Regions from separate parts of the Streptomyces sp. NBC_01460 genome, predicted to be linked through region 3. Evidence: predicted binding sites of a transcription regulator. Region 3 holds the regulator's gene; each other region holds the start of a gene.
What was found. Region 3 encodes HrcA, which represses chaperone genes, less so after heat shock. Its sites were predicted from a motif close to TTNGCACTCNGNNNNNCNGAGTGCNAA; they were not measured.
Positions count from the first base shown of each region.

Region 1: a site for HrcA is predicted at 1,896-1,922, ahead of groL (chaperonin GroEL). Genes of this name have one in related genera too.
Region 2: a site for HrcA is predicted at 3,444-3,470, ahead of groES (co-chaperone GroES). Genes of this name have one in related genera too.

Region 1 is NZ_CP109473.1:4,683,754-4,689,315, forward strand. Features, by position in the region: gene thrC (threonine synthase) at 1-793, shown strand, start outside; gene OG488_RS21015 (MoaD/ThiS family protein) at 822-1,097, shown strand; gene OG488_RS21020 (cold-shock protein) at 1,548-1,754, shown strand; gene groL (chaperonin GroEL) at 2,086-3,708, shown strand; gene OG488_RS21030 (SDR family NAD(P)-dependent oxidoreductase) at 3,845-4,783, opposite strand; gene OG488_RS21035 (TetR/AcrR family transcriptional regulator) at 4,825-5,418, opposite strand; gene OG488_RS21040 (MFS transporter) at 5,528-5,562, shown strand, end outside.
Region 2 is NZ_CP109473.1:5,033,198-5,038,759, forward strand. Features, by position in the region: gene OG488_RS22815 (DUF1876 domain-containing protein) at 56-328, shown strand; gene OG488_RS22820 (hypothetical protein) at 417-1,067, shown strand; gene OG488_RS22825 (THUMP-like domain-containing protein) at 1,068-2,291, opposite strand; gene OG488_RS22830 (polysaccharide deacetylase family protein) at 2,415-3,335, shown strand; gene groES (co-chaperone GroES) at 3,626-3,934, shown strand; gene groL (chaperonin GroEL) at 4,036-5,562, shown strand, end outside.
Region 3 is NZ_CP109473.1:2,773,864-2,779,425, reverse strand. Features, by position in the region: gene OG488_RS12400 (DUF3097 domain-containing protein) at 1-801, opposite strand, end outside; gene OG488_RS12395 (MBL fold metallo-hydrolase) at 827-1,549, opposite strand; gene hrcA (heat-inducible transcriptional repressor HrcA) at 1,715-2,731, shown strand; gene dnaJ (molecular chaperone DnaJ) at 2,732-3,868, shown strand; gene OG488_RS12380 (nitronate monooxygenase) at 4,012-5,085, shown strand; gene OG488_RS12375 (16S rRNA (uracil(1498)-N(3))-methyltransferase) at 5,082-5,562, shown strand, end outside.

The DNA.
Region 1 (5,562 bases), 1.9 Mb from region 3:
CTCCTGCGTGTTCATCCCGCACGACCTGGAGCAGGGCAAGGTCGTCATGGCCGCGGTGTACGGCGGCGAGCTGGTCGGCATCGAGGGCAATTACGACGACGTCAACCGCTTCTGCTCGGAGCTCATCGGCGACCCGCTCGGCGAGGGCTGGGGCTTCGTCAACGTCAACCTCCGGCCGTACTACGGCGAGGGCTCCAAGACCCTGGCGTACGAGATCTGTGAGCAGCTCGGCTGGGAGCTGCCCGACCAGCTCGTCATCCCGATCGCGTCCGGCTCGCAGCTCACGAAGATCGACAAGGGTCTGCAGGAGCTGATCAAGCTCGGCCTCGTCGAGGACAAGCCGTACAAGATCTTCGGTGCCCAGGCCGAGGGCTGCTCCCCGGTCTCCACCGCCTTCAAGGCCGGCCACGACGTCGTGCGGCCCCAGAAGCCGAACACCATCGCCAAGTCCCTGGCGATCGGCAACCCGGCCGACGGCCCGTACGTCCTGGACATCGCCCGGCGCACCGGCGGTGCCGTGGAGGACGTCAATGACGAGCAGGTCGTCGACGCGATCAAGCTGCTGGCCCGGACCGAGGGCATCTTCGCGGAGACCGCGGGCGGTGTGACCGTCGGCGTCACGAAGAAGCTGATCGACGCCGGCCTGCTCGACCCGACGCTGACAACCGTGGTCCTGAACACCGGTGACGGCCTCAAGACGCTCGACGCGGTCGCCCCCACGACCGGCCTGTCGGCGACGATCCGGCCCAGCCTGGACGCGTTCCGCGACGCGGGCCTCGCCGCCGCCAACTGACCACCCGAGACCGAAGGAAGGCACCCACATGAGCGTCAAGGTCCGTATCCCCACCATCCTCCGCACCTACACGGACGGTCAGGCCGAGGTCTCGGCGGAGGGCGCGATCCTCTCCGAGGTCATCGCGTCCCTGGAGCAGAACCACCCGGGCATCGGCGCCCGTGTCCTCGACGACCAGGGCAAGCTGCGCCGCTTCGTCAACGTGTACGTCAACGACGACGACGTGCGCTTCGAGGGCGGTCTGGACGCGGCCACCCCGGACGGCGCCGGCGTCTCCATCATCCCGGCCGTCGCCGGAGGCTGACCGCCGCAGGCGCGATACGGGCCGGCTCGGCCGCCCGGTTCCACAGAGTGAGCAGAATGCCCCCCTCCGCGAGAGAAGCGGAGGGGGGCATTCTGCATGGTTGAGCGCGGTACAGTTGGGGAAGTCCCCGCAGCTACCCGCGCCGCCCGCATATGAGAATGCGCCTGGCCGCGACAAGAAGTAGCCAAAGTACGTGAACCCCTTGAGGCATAAGTGGCCTTTGTCAGGCCCGACTTGCCCTGGAATCCCATGAATTCCGCCTATCCGTGCGCTCGCGTGCGCCCAGAATTCTCGTCCGATTGACCTGTTGCAGAGGGCAGTTGGGCAGATACATTCGGCCGCGGTCGACGCGTTCCGGCGCACGCCACCCTCTCCTGTCGGAGGGTGAGTTCTGACCCGGGCCCGCGAAGTGCGGTGCTCGTGCAAGGGCCAGTAATAGGGGAGTTAGGCATGGCTCAGGGCACCGTCAAGTGGTTCAACGCGGAGAAGGGGTACGGCTTCATCGCGGTCGACGGTGGTGCGGATGTTTTCGTCCACTACAGCGCGATCCAGATGGACGGGTACCGCACCCTCGAAGAGGGTCAGCGAGTTGAATTCGAGATCTCGCAGGGCCAGAAGGGGCCGCAGGCGGACATGGTCAAGCTCGCCGTCGGCTGAGCTCGGCGCGGTCGGCCAACGACACTACTCACGCGCGAGAGGTCCGTACCCCCACCGGGGTGCGGGCCTCTCGTGCGTCCCCGGCCTGCCCTGTCGCTCCTCTGTTCGCCCCCGGTGGTTGTCCACATCCCGAGGACGACGCTTGCACTCGCAGGGGTCGAGTGCTAATCATTGGCGTTAGCACTCTCCAGGTGAGAGTGACAGAAACTTGGACCGGGCCGGTGAGGCCCGCAGGCCCAGTGGGGCAAGGAACCACTGAGCACGCTGGCCGTCCGTCGCGGGCGCCTCTCGGTCCGGAGAAATCCACCCCTGTCCGGGAGGACCACTTCACATGGCCAAGATCATCGCGTTCGACGAGGAGGCACGGCGCGGTCTCGAGCGCGGGATGAACCAGCTCGCCGACGCCGTCAAGGTCACCCTCGGCCCCAAGGGCCGTAACGTCGTCCTCGAGAAGAAGTGGGGCGCGCCCACGATCACCAACGATGGTGTTTCCATCGCCAAGGAGATCGAGCTCGAGGACCCGTACGAGAAGATCGGTGCGGAGCTGGTCAAGGAGGTCGCCAAGAAGACGGACGACGTCGCCGGCGACGGTACGACCACCGCCACCGTTCTCGCCCAGGCGCTCGTCCGCGAGGGCCTGCGCAACGTCGCCGCGGGTGCCAACCCGATGGCTCTCAAGCGTGGCATCGAGAAGGCCGTCGAGGCCGTCTCCGCCGCTCTGCTGGAGCAGGCGAAGGACGTGGAGACCAAGGAGCAGATCGCTTCGACGGCCTCCATCTCCGCTGCCGACACCGAGATCGGCGCCAAGATCGCCGAGGCGATGGACAAGGTCGGCAAGGAAGGCGTCATCACCGTCGAGGAGTCCCAGACCTTCGGTCTGGAGCTCGAGCTCACCGAGGGTATGCGCTTCGACAAGGGCTACATCTCGGCGTACTTCGCCACCGACATGGAGCGCATGGAGTCGTCGTTCGACGACCCGTACATCCTCATCGTCAACTCCAAGATCAGCAACGTGAAGGACCTCCTTCCGCTGCTCGAGAAGGTCATGCAGTCGGGCAAGCCCCTGCTGATCATCGCGGAGGACGTCGAGGGCGAGGCGCTGTCGACGCTGGTCGTCAACAAGATCCGTGGCACCTTCAAGTCCGTCGCCGTCAAGGCTCCGGGCTTCGGTGACCGCCGCAAGGCCATGCTCGGCGACATCGCCATCCTCACCGGTGGCACCGTCATCTCCGAGGAGGTCGGTCTCAAGCTGGAGAACGCCGGCCTGGACCTGCTCGGCACCGCCCGCAAGGTCGTCATCACCAAGGACGAGACGACGATCGTCGACGGCGGCGGTGACAGCGACCAGGTTCAGGGTCGCGTCAAGCAGATCCGCGCCGAGATCGAGAACTCCGACTCGGACTACGACCGCGAGAAGCTCCAGGAGCGTCTCGCGAAGCTGGCCGGCGGCGTGGCCGTCATCAAGGCCGGCGCCGCCACCGAGGTGGAGCTCAAGGAGCGCAAGCACCGCATCGAGGACGCGGTGCGCAACGCCAAGGCCGCCGTCGAGGAGGGCATCGTCGCCGGTGGTGGCGTGGCTCTGCTCCAGGCCACGGCCGTCTTCGAGAAGCTCGACCTGACCGGTGACGAGGCCACGGGCGCCAACGCCGTGAAGCTCGCGCTGGAGGCCCCGCTCAAGCAGATCGCCGTCAACGGTGGTCTCGAGGGTGGCGTCATCGTCGAGAAGGTGCGCAACCTGCCGATCGGTCACGGCCTCAACGCCGCGACCGGCGAGTACGTCGACATGATCGCCGAGGGCATCATCGACCCGGCGAAGGTCACGCGCTCCGCCCTGCAGAACGCCGCGTCCATCGCCGCGCTCTTCCTCACCACCGAGGCCGTCATCGCCGACAAGCCGGAGAAGGCCTCTGCGGCCGCTCCGGGCGGCATGCCGGGCGGTGACATGGACTTCTGATCCTCGGATCAGCAGCTCCTGGCAGTACCCGCAGTACCTGTACGACGCCGGCCCCCGGGATTCCTTCCCGGGGGCCGGCGTCGTCGTGCGCCGTGGCGCCCCGCTCCGCGCCATCGACGACCGCTGCTGTGGAGCGTCAGGGGGTGAAGGGGGCCACGCCGGTCAGTCGGGTGCTCGCTGCCCAGAGGGCTTGGCCGGTGGGCCGGTCGGCCATGTGGGGGTGGGGTGTTTCGAGGTGGGGCTTGCCGCTGAGGCCGAACCTGCTGGGGCCCCACAGCTGGCCGCCTCGGACGTCCGGGTCGAGGGTGGCCCGGACGGCGGGCCAGGCGCCGGCGTCCTTGCCCTGGAGAAGGGCTCTCGCGGGGAGGGCCAGGAGTTGTCGGGGTCCGGAGCGCTGGTGGATGCCGGGCCGGGGCGGGGTGAGGGCGTCCAGGGCGCCGCCGGGATGGGCGATCACGCTCATGCAGGTGCTGCCCGCGGCGCGCAGCCGGCGGTCGAGTTCGAGGGCGAAGGCCATCTGGGCGAGTTTGGAGCGGCCGTAGGTGCGCTTGGGGTCGTAGTCGCGTACGGATTGCAGGTCGTCGAGGTCGAGGCGCTCGGAGCGGGCGGCGAAGCTGCCCATGGTGATGATCCGGGCCGCCGGAGCCGCCTCCAGCCAGGGGGCCAGCCAGTGCACCAGGGCGAAGTGGCCGAGGTGGTTGGTGGCGAACATGAGTTCGTGGCCGTGGTGGTTCTGCTCGCGGGGCGGTTCGTCCAGTGCGATGCCCGCGTTGAGGACCACGGCGTCCAGGGCGTCGGTGTCCAGCCGGCCGGCGGACGCCCTCAGGGAGGCGAGGTCGGCCAGGTCCAGGGGTATGTGCCGCACACGGGACCCGCTGACGCGGGCGGTGAGGGCTTCCACGGCGGCGGCGGCTTTCGCAGGGTTGCGGCTGCCGATGATGACGGTTGCTCCGGCGGCGGCGAGCTGCTCGGCGACGAAGTAGCCGATGCCGGCGTTGCCGCCGGTCACCAGCACGGTGGTGCCGTCGGCGCGCGGGGGCTTGTGTACGTTCCAGGCCACGGGGGCTCCTTGCAGGGGGCCGCCGGTGGGGTCCGCAGGCGGCGGCGGGGGCGGTGTCAGAGTTCGGGCCAGCCCATGTGGAGGCGGCGGAACGCCTCGGCGAGGGCGGCCTTGCGGTCGGGGCGGCTCGATGCCAGGTCGGGGGTCTCCAGCACGTAGCGGGCCAGGAGGCGGTGGGATTCGTCGGGCTCGCTCCGGCCGGCGGCCTCCGCGAGCAGGCGGGCGAGCGGCTCCTGACAGGCCACCCAGACCTGACGTGCGTAGGGCCACAGCGCGGGAGTGTCCATGATCAGTTCTGCCGCGCGCCGGTAGCGCTCGGGCAGGTCGCGTTCGTCGGCGAAGGGGGCACGGCCGGCGAAGAAGGCGTGCAGGGCGTCCAGGGGCGAGCTGCCTTCGGGCCGGTTGCGGACCGCGTCGACCAGGGATGCCTCCCGCTCCCCGCTGTCGTCGAGGATCAGGGCTTCCTTGCCCGCCGGGAAGTGCGCGAACAGGGTCGTGGTCGCGGTGTCCGCGGCCTCGGCGATCTGGGCGATCGTCACCTTCTCGTAGCCGTGCTCCAGGAAGAGCTCCAGGGCCGCGTCGGCCAGGGCCTTGCGGGTTGCCGCCTTCTTGCGTTCGCGCCTGCCGGGCGCGGCTCCAGTGGTCGCCATGACGGAAAGATAGCACCACGTACTTCAAAACCCTACTCATTGCAGTTTTGGCCATAGTTGTGTTTCAGTCTGAGTCGTAAATCCCATACTGTTCAGTCTTGGAGTCGTCATGACCATCACCACGGAAACCGGGCCTCCGACGGG
Region 2 (5,562 bases), 2.3 Mb from region 3:
CGCGGGCAGGGGAAGGGGCGCACCCTGGGAACAGGGAATCCGGGAGGTGACCGTCATGATGGAGACCACCGTCGGATGGCATATCGAGCTGGAATTCGAGGAGGACACCCACCGCACCCGTGCGGCGGCCCTCGTACGGCTCAGCGACGGGACCGAGGTACGGGCCCACGGATACGCCAGCCGTCACCCCTCCGACACGCTGCAGCCACGGGTGGGCGAGGAGATCGCCGGTGCCCGCGCGCTGAACGAACTCGCGATGAAGCTGCTCACCAAGGCGCACGACGAGATCGACGACGCGTCAGGCCGCACGTCGTATCCACTGACCTGACCTGACCTGACCTGACCTGACCTGACCTGACCGACCACCGGCGGACGTGGGTGCCGGTGCACCGGGTGTGCTCGGTAATGTCTGGGCCATGCCGCGCCGTTCACCTCTGCCGCCTTCGCCCCCGCCCGTGGAGATACGCACCTGGCCCGACCGCGAGGCGCTCCTGCGGGACCGGGCACTGATCCTGGGCGAGCTGGTCAGGATGTTCGTCGGCCCCGGCCGCCTCGGCGTCCTCTGGATGTGGACGGGGGTCGCGGCGGTGGGCTGGTCACTCGCGGGGGCGGCCTTCGTCATGTTCGAGGAGGCGCAGGGGCCCTTCGACACGATCCCCGGGGTCATCAGCCTCGCCATCGGCGCGGCCGTGCTGATCCCCGGTGCCGCGTTCCTGGCCGTGGGTGTGGCACGGGACGTACGGGTCCACCGGCTCCTCGTGGAGTGGGGGGCGCTGGACCGTGACCCCGTGGGAGACCTGCCGCTGCGCATGCCGAAGGCGAACGTCGCCTGGCTGCTGACGTCGTTCGCGCTCTGCGCGGCCGGACTCCTCGGCTGCGTCGTCGTGCCCGCGACCGCCCGCGCCGGCCAGGAGACGTACGGCACGGTGGCCTGGCTGATGGGGCTGGGTCTCCTCGCCTGGCTGACCGGACTGACCGGCCTCGTCAAGGCGTTCGCCCACCGGCGCTGGGTGCTGCGGGTGCTGGTCGGGGCGAGGACGGAACAGCCCGCCACCGCGGGCGGCTGATCAGGGGCGCTTCACCGGCTGCCCGATCAGCATCGTCGGGGCCCCGGCCACCCGGGTCAGGAAGACGGTGGCCGAGTGGGGCCCCTGGAGCTTCATCTTCCGGCGCAGCTCCTCCGGTTCGACCGCGGAGCCGCGCTTCTTGACGGTCAGGACACCGACCTGACGCTCTCTCAGCAGTGCCTTGAGCTTCTTCATGTTGAAGGGCAGCTGATCGGTGATCTCGTACGCGGCCGTGGCGTCGGACGCGTACGGCACGTCGCTCGTCACGTACGCGATGGTCTCGTCGATCAGCCTGCCGTCGCACCGCCCGACGATGTCGGCCACCAGATGGGCACGGATGACGGCGCCGTCCGGCTCGTACAGATACCGGCCGACGGGGCCGACCGGCGGGGCGGGGAGCGGGCCCTCGGAGACGAGCGTCGCGCGCGAGGGCAGGAGTGTGGCCCGGTAGGCGCCGGGCGTGAAGCCCTCACCGAACCAGAGCACGGCCTCCTTCACGTCGCCGCCGTCCGAGATCCACTCGGCCTCGGCCTGCGGTCCGATCGCCTCGTGCGGGACCCCGGGGGCGATCTTCAGCGCCGCGCGGGGGGCCTTCGACGCGGCCTCCGTCGCCCAGGAGAGGGGCGGTGAGTAGGCCTCGGGGTCGAAGATCCGGCCGCGTCCGCCGCGCCGGGCCGGGTCGACGAAGACCGCGTCGTACGGGGAGGTGTCGATCCCGGTGACGTCGGCGCACCGCACCTCGACGAGGTCCTGGAGGCCGAGCGCCTCGGCGTTGGCCCGGGCCACCCGCGCGGTGAGCGGGTCCCGGTCCACGGCCAGGACCCGGATGCCGGCCCGGGCCAGGGCGATCGCGTCGCCGCCGATCCCGCAGCAGAGGTCGGCCACGCTCCGTACGCCGAGCTCCGCGAACCGCCCGGCACGGTAGGAGGCGACCGAGGTGCGGGTCGCCTGTTCCACGCCGTTCGGGGTGAAGAACATGCGGTACGCGTCCGCCGCCCCGAACTTCGCGACCGCGCGCTGCCGCAGCCGCGCCTGGCCGAGCGCCGCCGAGACGAGGGCGGCGGGGTGCGTGCGGCGCAGCCGGGTCGCGGTCGCCAGCTCCCGGGCGGGATCGTGGTCGCGCAGCTCGTCCAGGAGCGCCGCGCCCTCGGGGGTGCGCAGGGCGGCGAAGGAGGCGAGCGGGTCGGCGGGGTCGGCCTGGTCTGCGGGGGGAAGGGCGTTCACCCGTCCATTGTGAGCCAGCCGGGGGACCCGGCGGATCCCCCGGAGGTGTCGCCGGAGGCCGCCGGTGACCCGGTGGCAGGATGCGGCGCCATGCAGCTAGTACGACAAAAAGAAAAATCTGTCATGAAGCGCCACAGGACGGTCTGCGCGGTCCTGGCCGCCCTCCTGATCGGCGCCGCCGCCTCCGGGTGTGCCGACGGTACGGACGAAGGGGCCGCCGGCCGGGACGGACCCGCCGCAGGGCGGCCGGGAGCCGCCGCGGCGCAGGCGGGCCCCGCCGCGGCCGAGGCGAGGGCCAGGGCGCGGGCGGAGCGCCTGAAGCGGGAACTGGCCGCCCGTGTCGCCGTCGCGAAGAAGTGGGGCCTGGCGAAGGTTCCGCTCGCCGCTCCCGCGCCGCCCGCCGTGAAGCCGCGCATCACCACCCGCAAGGGGTTCGAGGTGGAGGGCGGGGAGACGCTGCCGCCCGTCTTCACCACGGTCCCCACCAAGGAGCGGATCGTCTTCCTGACGATGGACGACGGGGCGGAGAAGGACCCCGAACTGCTCCGGATGATGACGGAGCTGAAGATCCCGTACAGCGCGTTCCTCAGCGACTACGTGGTGAGCGACGACTACGGCTACTTCAAGGACATGCAGGCCCGGGGGGTCACCCTCAACAACCACACGCTCAACCACCGCTACCTCCCGGGGCTTTCGGCGTCCGAGCAGCGGCGGGAGATCTGTGGCGAGCAGGACAAGATCGAGAGGTTCCTCGGGAAGAGGCCCACCCTCTTCCGGCCGCCGTACGGCAACTACAACGGCGACACCCTGCGCGTCGCGAAGTCCTGCGGCATCACGGCCGTGCCCCTGTGGGCGGCCGAGGCGTTCCCCGACCACATGGAGTGGCGCGAGTGGGACAGGGACCTGCACCCCGGCGACATCATCCTCACCCACTTCCGGGGTGAGGAGGACTGGGAGGGCTCCATGGCCGACATGGTCCGGCGCGTCATGAAGACGGTCACGGACAAGGGGTACGCGGTGGCCAGGCTGGAGGACTACGTCTGACCGGGAGGCGGCGGGCGCACCCGGCCGTCCGCCGCCGGGACGACGCGGTGGTCTCCCCCGTCGTCCCGGGCGCGGGCCGCTCCCGCGACGCCACGCGAGGGTGGTGAATTGGCACTCCGCTTGACCGAGTGCTAATCGCGGTCATAGTCTCAGTGCTGGCACTCCCCGAGGGAGAGTGCCAGCACCACCGTGCGACAGGGCAGGTCCGGCACCCGCGACGACGGATCGACCTGGTCGCCACCCCACAGACTGTTAAACCCCGTGAGATCTCCGAAGGGGGAGACCGGATCGTGTCGACCACCAGCTCCAAGGTTGCGATCAAGCCGCTCGAGGACCGCATTGTGGTCCAGCCGCTCGACGCCGAGCAGACCACGGCTTCCGGCCTGGTCATTCCGGACACCGCCAAGGAGAAGCCCCAGGAGGGCGTCGTCCTGGCCGTGGGCCCGGGCCGCTTCGAGAACGGCGAGCGCCTTCCGCTCGACGTCAAGACCGGCGATGTCGTTCTGTACAGCAAGTACGGCGGCACCGAGGTGAAGTACAACGGCGAGGAGTACCTCGTCCTCTCGGCGCGCGACGTCCTCGCGATCGTCGAGAAGTAATTCACCCACGTTTGCTTCTGTTCTGCGCCCCTGGCCGCCTGCGAAATACCTAGCCGGGCGGCGAGGGGCGCAGTTCGTTTTGAGAGGGAAGAAAACAGCCCATGGCGAAGATTCTGAAGTTCGACGAGGACGCCCGTCGCGCCCTTGAGCGCGGCGTCAACAAGCTTGCCGACACGGTGAAGGTGACGATCGGTCCGAAGGGCCGCAACGTCGTCATCGACAAGAAGTTCGGCGCCCCCACCATCACCAACGACGGCGTCACCATCGCGCGCGAGGTCGAGCTCGACGACCCGTACGAGAACCTCGGTGCCCAGCTGGTGAAGGAGGTGGCGACCAAGACCAACGACGTAGCTGGTGACGGCACCACCACCGCCACCGTGCTCGCCCAGGCCCTCGTCCGCGAAGGCCTGCGCAACGTCGCCGCGGGCGCGTCCCCGGCAGCCCTGAAGAAGGGCATCGACGCCGCGGTGAAGGCCGTGTCCGAGGAGCTCCTCGCGACCGCCCGCCCGATCGAGGACAAGGCCGACATCGCCGCCGTGGCCGCGCTCTCCGCGCAGGACCCGCAGGTCGGCGAGCTCATCGCGGACGCGATGGACAAGGTCGGCAAGGACGGTGTCATCACCGTCGAGGAGTCCAACACCTTCGGTCTGGACCTCGAGTTCACCGAGGGCATGGCCTTCGACAAGGGCTACCTGTCCCCGTACATGGTGACCGACCAGGAGCGTATGGAGGCCGTCCTCGACGACCCGTACATCCTGATCCACCAGGGCAAGATCGGCTCGATCCAGGAACTGCTCCCGCTGCTGGAGAAGGTCATCCAGGCCGGCGCCTCCAAGCCCCTCCTGATCATCGCCGAGGACGTCGAGGGCGAGGCGCTCTCCACCCTCGTCGTCAACAAGATCCGTGGCACCTTCAACGCCGTCGCGGTGAAGGCCCCCGGCTTCGGTGACCGCCGCAAGGCCATGCTCGGCGACATCGCCACCCTCACCGGTGCCACCGTCATCGCCGAGGAGGTCGGCCTCAAGCTCGACCAGGCCGGTCTGGACGTGCTCGGCACGGCCCGCCGTGTCACGGTCTCCAAGGACGACACGACCATCGTCGACGGCGGCGGCGACTCCGCCGACGTCAAGGGCCGCGTCAACCAGATCAAGGCCGAGATCGAGTCCACGGACTCCGACTGGGACCGCGAGAAGCTCCAGGAGCGCCTCGCGAAGCTGGCCGGCGGCGTCTGCGTGATCCGCGTCGGTGCCGCCACCGAGGTGGAGCTCAAGGAGAAGAAGCACCGTCTCGAGGACGCCATCTCCGCGACCCGCGCCGCGGTCGAGGAGGGCATCGTCTCCGGTGGTGGCTCCGCCATCGTCCACGCCGTCAAGGTCCTCGAGGGCAACCTCGGCAAGACCGGCGACGAGGCCACGGGTGTCGCGGTCGTGCGCCGCGCCGCCGTCGAGCCGCTCCGCTGGATCGCGGAGAACGCGGGCCTCGAGGGCTACGTCATCACCGCGAAGGTCGCCGAGCTCGACAAGGGCCAGGGCTTCAACGCCGCGACCGGCGAGTACGGCGACCTGGTGAAGGCCGGCGTCATCGACCCGGTCAAGGTCACCCGCTCCGCCCTGGAGAACGCCGCGTCC
Region 3 (5,562 bases):
GAAGTCGATCAATTCCTCCACGCGGCCCAGGAGTTGCGGCTCCAGGTCCTTGTACGAGCCGACTCTGGAGAGAATGTGCTGCCAGGCCGCGCCGGTGTTCTCCGGCCAGCCCAGGGCCCGGCACACGCCCGTCTTCCAGTCCTGGCCGCGCGGCACCACCGGCCACCCCGGAATGCCCACGGACGACGGTTTCACGGCCTCCCAGACGTCGATGTACGGATGTCCCACCACCAGCACGTGTCCGTCGGTGACCTGAGCGGCGATCCGGGACTCCTTGGAGCCGGGCACCAGGTGGTCGACCAGCACGCCCAGCCGGGCGTCCGGGCCCGGCGCGAACTCCCGCACGATCGCGGGGAGGTCGTCGATCCCCTCCAGGTACTCCACCACCACGCCCTCGATGCGCAGGTCGTCACCCCAGACCCGCTCGACGAGCTCGGCGTCGTGCCGGCCCTCCACGTAGATCCGCCCCGCCCGGGCGACCCGTGCCCGCGCCCCGGGCACCGCCACCGAACCGGAGGCGGTCCGCGCGGGGCGGACCGGCGCGCCCGCCGACGGACGCACGAGCGTGACCACCTTCCCCTCCAGCAGGAAACCGCGCGGTTCCATCGGGAAGACCCGGTGCTTGCCGAAGCGGTCCTCCAGGGTGACCGTCGGCCCCTGGGCCGTCCTCTCGCACCGGATCACCGCCCCGCAGAAGCCGGTGACGGCCTCCTCGACGACCAGGTCGGGCTCGGCGGGGACCTCGGGGGCCGGGGCGGTCTTCTTCCACGGCGGAGTCAGGTCCGGCTGGTAGCTGCGCATGGCACGACGATAAACGGGGCCCCTTTCACGACACGCCGAAGCGGGAGGCCAGGTGATCGCGCTGCGCCCGTACGAACGCCGCGTCCACCACGGCCCCGTGGCCGGGCACGTACAGCGCGTCCTCGCCGCCCAGCTCCAGCAGCCGGTCCAGAGCGGCCGGCCAGTGCGAGGGGACGGCGTCGCGGCCCGCCTGCGGTTCGCCGGACTCCTCGACCAGATCGCCGCAGAGCACCACGACCGGGGAGCCCGGCACCAGCACCGCGAGATCATGGCCGGTGTGTCCGGGGCCCACGTTGGCCAGCAGCACCTGGAGCCCGCCGCCGAGATCGAGCGTCGACTCGCCGCTCACCTGGTGCCGCGGCGCCACCAGGGTGTCCGTGGCCGCGGCGGCGTCCGCCTCGCTCATCCCGTGCCGCAGCGCGTCCGCGCGCAGCTCCTCGGCGCCCCGCTCCAGCAGCTCCGCCGTACCGACCGCCCCGTGGACCGCCGCCCCGGAGAAGGCCGCGGTGCCCAGCACATGATCGAAGTGCGGATGGCTCAGTGCGATATGCGTCACCCTCCGGCCCAGCAGGGCCTCCGCCTGGGTCCGCAGCTCGGCCCCCTCCCGGAGGGTCGAACCCGTGTCGTAGAGCAGCGCGCCGTCCGCCCCCGCCACCAGTGCGACGGTGGCGTCCCAGACGGGAAGGCGCCGCCGTCCCGTACCGTTGCCCAACCGCTCCCAGCCGAACTCTTCCCAACAGACGTCCATACGGCGACGCTATCCGCAACGACCTGCGCATCCCCGCGACGGCGTGGCCGGTCGCCCTTGCCCCGGGACCACCTCGCCCCCGTACACTGACCGGGGGGATTGCTGGCACTCGAACGCACAGAGTGCCAGGCAGAAGCCGAAGGACCACAGCTGGAGGTGTGCGCGGTGCTCAGCGAACGCAGACTCGAAGTGCTGCGCGCCATCGTCCAGGACTATGTCGGCACCGAGGAGCCCGTCGGCTCCAAGGCGCTCACGGAGCGGCACAGCCTCGGGGTCTCCCCGGCGACCGTGCGCAACGACATGGCGGTGCTGGAGGACGAGGGCTTCATCGCCCAGCCGCACACGAGTGCGGGGCGCATTCCGACGGACAAGGGTTACCGTCTCTTCGTCGACAAGCTCGCGGGCGTCAAGCCCCTGTCGTCGCCGGAGCGCCGGGCCATCCAGAATTTCCTCGACGGCGCGGTCGACCTCGACGACGTCGTGGGCCGCACGGTCCGGCTGCTGGCGCAGCTGACCAGGCAGGTCGCCGTCGTGCAGTACCCCTCGCTGACCCGGTCGACCGTGCGGCACGTGGAACTGCTGTCACTGGCCCCGGCCAGACTGATGCTCGTCCTGATCACGGACACGGGCCGGGTCGAACAGCGTATGATCGACTGCCCTGCACCGTTCGGTGACACGTCACTGGCCGATCTCCGGGCCCGGCTCAACAGCCGGGTCGTCGGACGACGGTTCGCGGACGTCCCGCGGCTCGTGCAGGATCTGCCGGAGTCCTTCGAGGGCGAGGACCGGGGAACCGTGTCGACGGTTCTCTCCGTCCTTCTCGAGACCCTGGTCGAAGAGACGGAGGAGCGGCTGATCATCGGCGGCACCTCCAACCTCACCCGTTTCGGACACGACTTCCCTGTGATGATCCGGCCGGTGCTGGAAGCGCTGGAGGAGCAGGTCGTGCTGCTGAAACTGCTCGGTGAGGCAACGGATTCGGGCATGACCGTACGGATCGGGCACGAGAACGCCCACGAGGGCCTCAACTCCACGTCCGTCGTCGCGGTCGGCTACGGTTCGGGCGACGAGGCAGTCGCCAAACTCGGCGTGGTCGGACCGACCCGCATGGACTACCCCGGAACGATGGGAGCGGTACGCGCAGTGGCACGTTACGTCGGACAGATCCTGGCGGAGTCGTAAGTGGCCACGGACTACTACGCCGTACTCGGCGTGCGCCGCGACGCCTCTCAGGACGAGATCAAGAAGGCATTCCGGAGGCTCGCCCGCGAGCTGCACCCGGATGTCAACCCGGATCCGAAGACCCAGGAGCGGTTCAAGGAGATCAACGCCGCTTACGAGGTGCTGTCGGACCCGCAGAAGAAGCAGGTCTACGACCTCGGCGGCGACCCGCTGTCCGCCTCGGGCGGAGGTGGCGCGGGCGGATTCGGACAGGGTGGCTTCGGCAACTTCTCCGACATCATGGACGCGTTCTTCGGCACGGCGTCGCAGCGCGGACCCCGTTCGCGCACCCGGCGCGGCCAGGACGCGATGATCCGCCTGGAGATCGACCTCTCCGAGGCGGCCTTCGGCACGACCAAGGACATCCAGGTCGACACGGCGGTCGTCTGCACGACCTGCAGTGGCGAGGGCGCCGCACCCGGCACCTCCGCGCAGACCTGTGACATGTGCCGCGGCCGTGGCGAGGTCTCCCAGGTCACCAGGTCCTTCCTCGGCCAGGTCATGACCTCGCGGCCCTGCCCGCAGTGCCAGGGCTTCGGCACGGTCGTGCCGACCCCGTGCCCCGAGTGCGCCGGTGACGGACGCATCCGCTCGCGGCGCACCCTCACCGTGAAGATCCCCGCCGGTGTCGACAACGGCACCCGGATCCAGCTCGCGGGCGAGGGCGAGGTCGGCCCCGGCGGCGGCCCCGCCGGCGACCTGTACGTCGAGATCCACGAGCTCTCGCACGCCGTGTTCCAGCGGCGCGGCGACGATCTCCACTGCACGGTCACCATCCCGATGACCGCCGCGGCGCTCGGCACCCAGGTGCCGCTGGAGACGCTCGACGGTCTGGAGGAGATCGACATCAGGCCGGGCACCCAGTCCGGACAGTCGGTCCCGCTGCACGGGCGGGGCATCACGCACCTGCGCGGCGGCGGGCGGGGCGACCTGATCGTGCACGTCGAGGTCATGACCCCGACGAAGATGGACCCGGAGCAGGAGCGCCTCCTGCGGGAGCTGGCCCAGCTGCGCGGCGAGGAGCGGCCCACGGGTCAGTTCCAGCCGGGACAGCAGGGGCTGTTCTCCCGCCTGAAGGACGCCTTCAACGGCCGCTGAGCCTCCCGCGGCACCGTCCGCGAACCCCGTCACCGCACCGCCCGCCGGCTCGTACCGGCGGGCGGTGCGGTGCGTGCGGCGGCCCGTCCGCCGTGTGAAAGGGCTGATTCGGCACGATCCGCCGGACGTGGCACGATGCGGTCATGTCCTTGGCGCTGACCGGTCTCTGCCGCTACCCGATCGTGCAGGCCCCGATGGCGGGCGGCACGTCCCGCCCGGAGCTCGCCGCGGCCGTCGGCGAGGCCGGGGGGATCGGCTTCCTCGCCGCCGGGTACAAGACGGCGGACGGCATGTACAACGAGGTGAAGCAGCTCCGGAGGGCGACCGCCCGGCCGTTCGGCGTCAACCTCTTCATGCCGCAGCCGCTGGTCGCCGACCCGGGCGCCGTCGAGATCTACCGCGACCAGCTCGCCGGCGAGGCCACCTGGTACGGGACGCCCCTCGGCGACACGGACGCCGGCGGCGACGACGGCTACGAGGCCAAGGTCGCGATCCTGCTGGAGGACCCCGTGCCTCTGGTCTCCTTCACCTTCGGCTGCCCCACCCGTGAGGTCCTCGACGCGTTCGCCGCCGCCGGCACGCTCACCGTCGTCACGGTCACCTCGGCCCAGGAGGCGCGGAACGCCCGGTGGGCGGGCGCCGGCGCGCTCTGCGTCCAGGGCACCGAGGCGGGCGGCCACCAGTCCACGCACCGCGACGACCCGCAGGGCGGTCTCACCGGCACCGGGCTGCTCGCCCTGGTCGCCGAGGTCCGCGCCTCCGTGGACCTCCCGGTGATCGCGGCCGGCGGACTGATGCTCGGCTCCCAGATCACGGCCGTCCTGGCGGCCGGTGCCGACGCGGCCCAGCTCGGCACGGCGTTCCTGCCCTGCCCCGAGTCGGGGGCCCACCCGCTGCACAAGCAGGCCCTGACCAACCCGCTGTTCGTGACCACGACCCTGACCCGGGCGTTCTCCGGCCGCCCCGCGCGCGGGCTGGTCAACCGGTTCGTGCGGGAGCACGGCCCGTACGCCCCGGCCGCGTACCCGCAGGTGCACCAGATGACCAGCGGGCTGCGCAAGGCGGCAGCGAAGGCCGGGGACGCCCAGGGCATGGCCCTGTGGGCGGGCCAGGGCCACCGGCTGGCGCGGGAGCTGCCCGCCGGCGAGCTCGTCGGCCTGCTCGCCGCCGAGATGGAAGCCGCGCGTGCGGCAGTGAGTGTGAGGAGTGCCCAGTGACGGCACCGGTCTTCGTCGTCGAACAGCTGCCCGGCGGAACGGAGTTCGTCCTGGACGGCCCCGAAGGGCGGCACGCCGTCTCGGTTCGGCGGCTGAACCCCGGTGAGGACGTCGTCCTCACCGACGGGCGGGGCCACTGGGCGGAAGGCGTCGTGCGGGCGGCGGAGGGCAAGGACCGGCTCCTCGTCACCGGCCTGGAGTCCGTCCGCGAGGAGCCCGCCCCCGCGCCCTTCATCACCGTCGTCCAGGCGCTGCCCAAGGGCGACCGGGGCGAGCTCGCCGTGGAGACGATGACGGAGACCGGCGTCGACGCGATCGTGCCCTGGCAGGCCGCGCGCTGCATCACGCAGTGGAAGGGGGACCGCGGGCTCAAGTCCCTCACGAAATGGCGCAACACGGCTCGCGAGGCCGGCAAGCAGTCGCGCCGGGTGCGCTTCCCCGAGGTGGCGGAGGCCATGACGACCAAGCAGGTCGCCG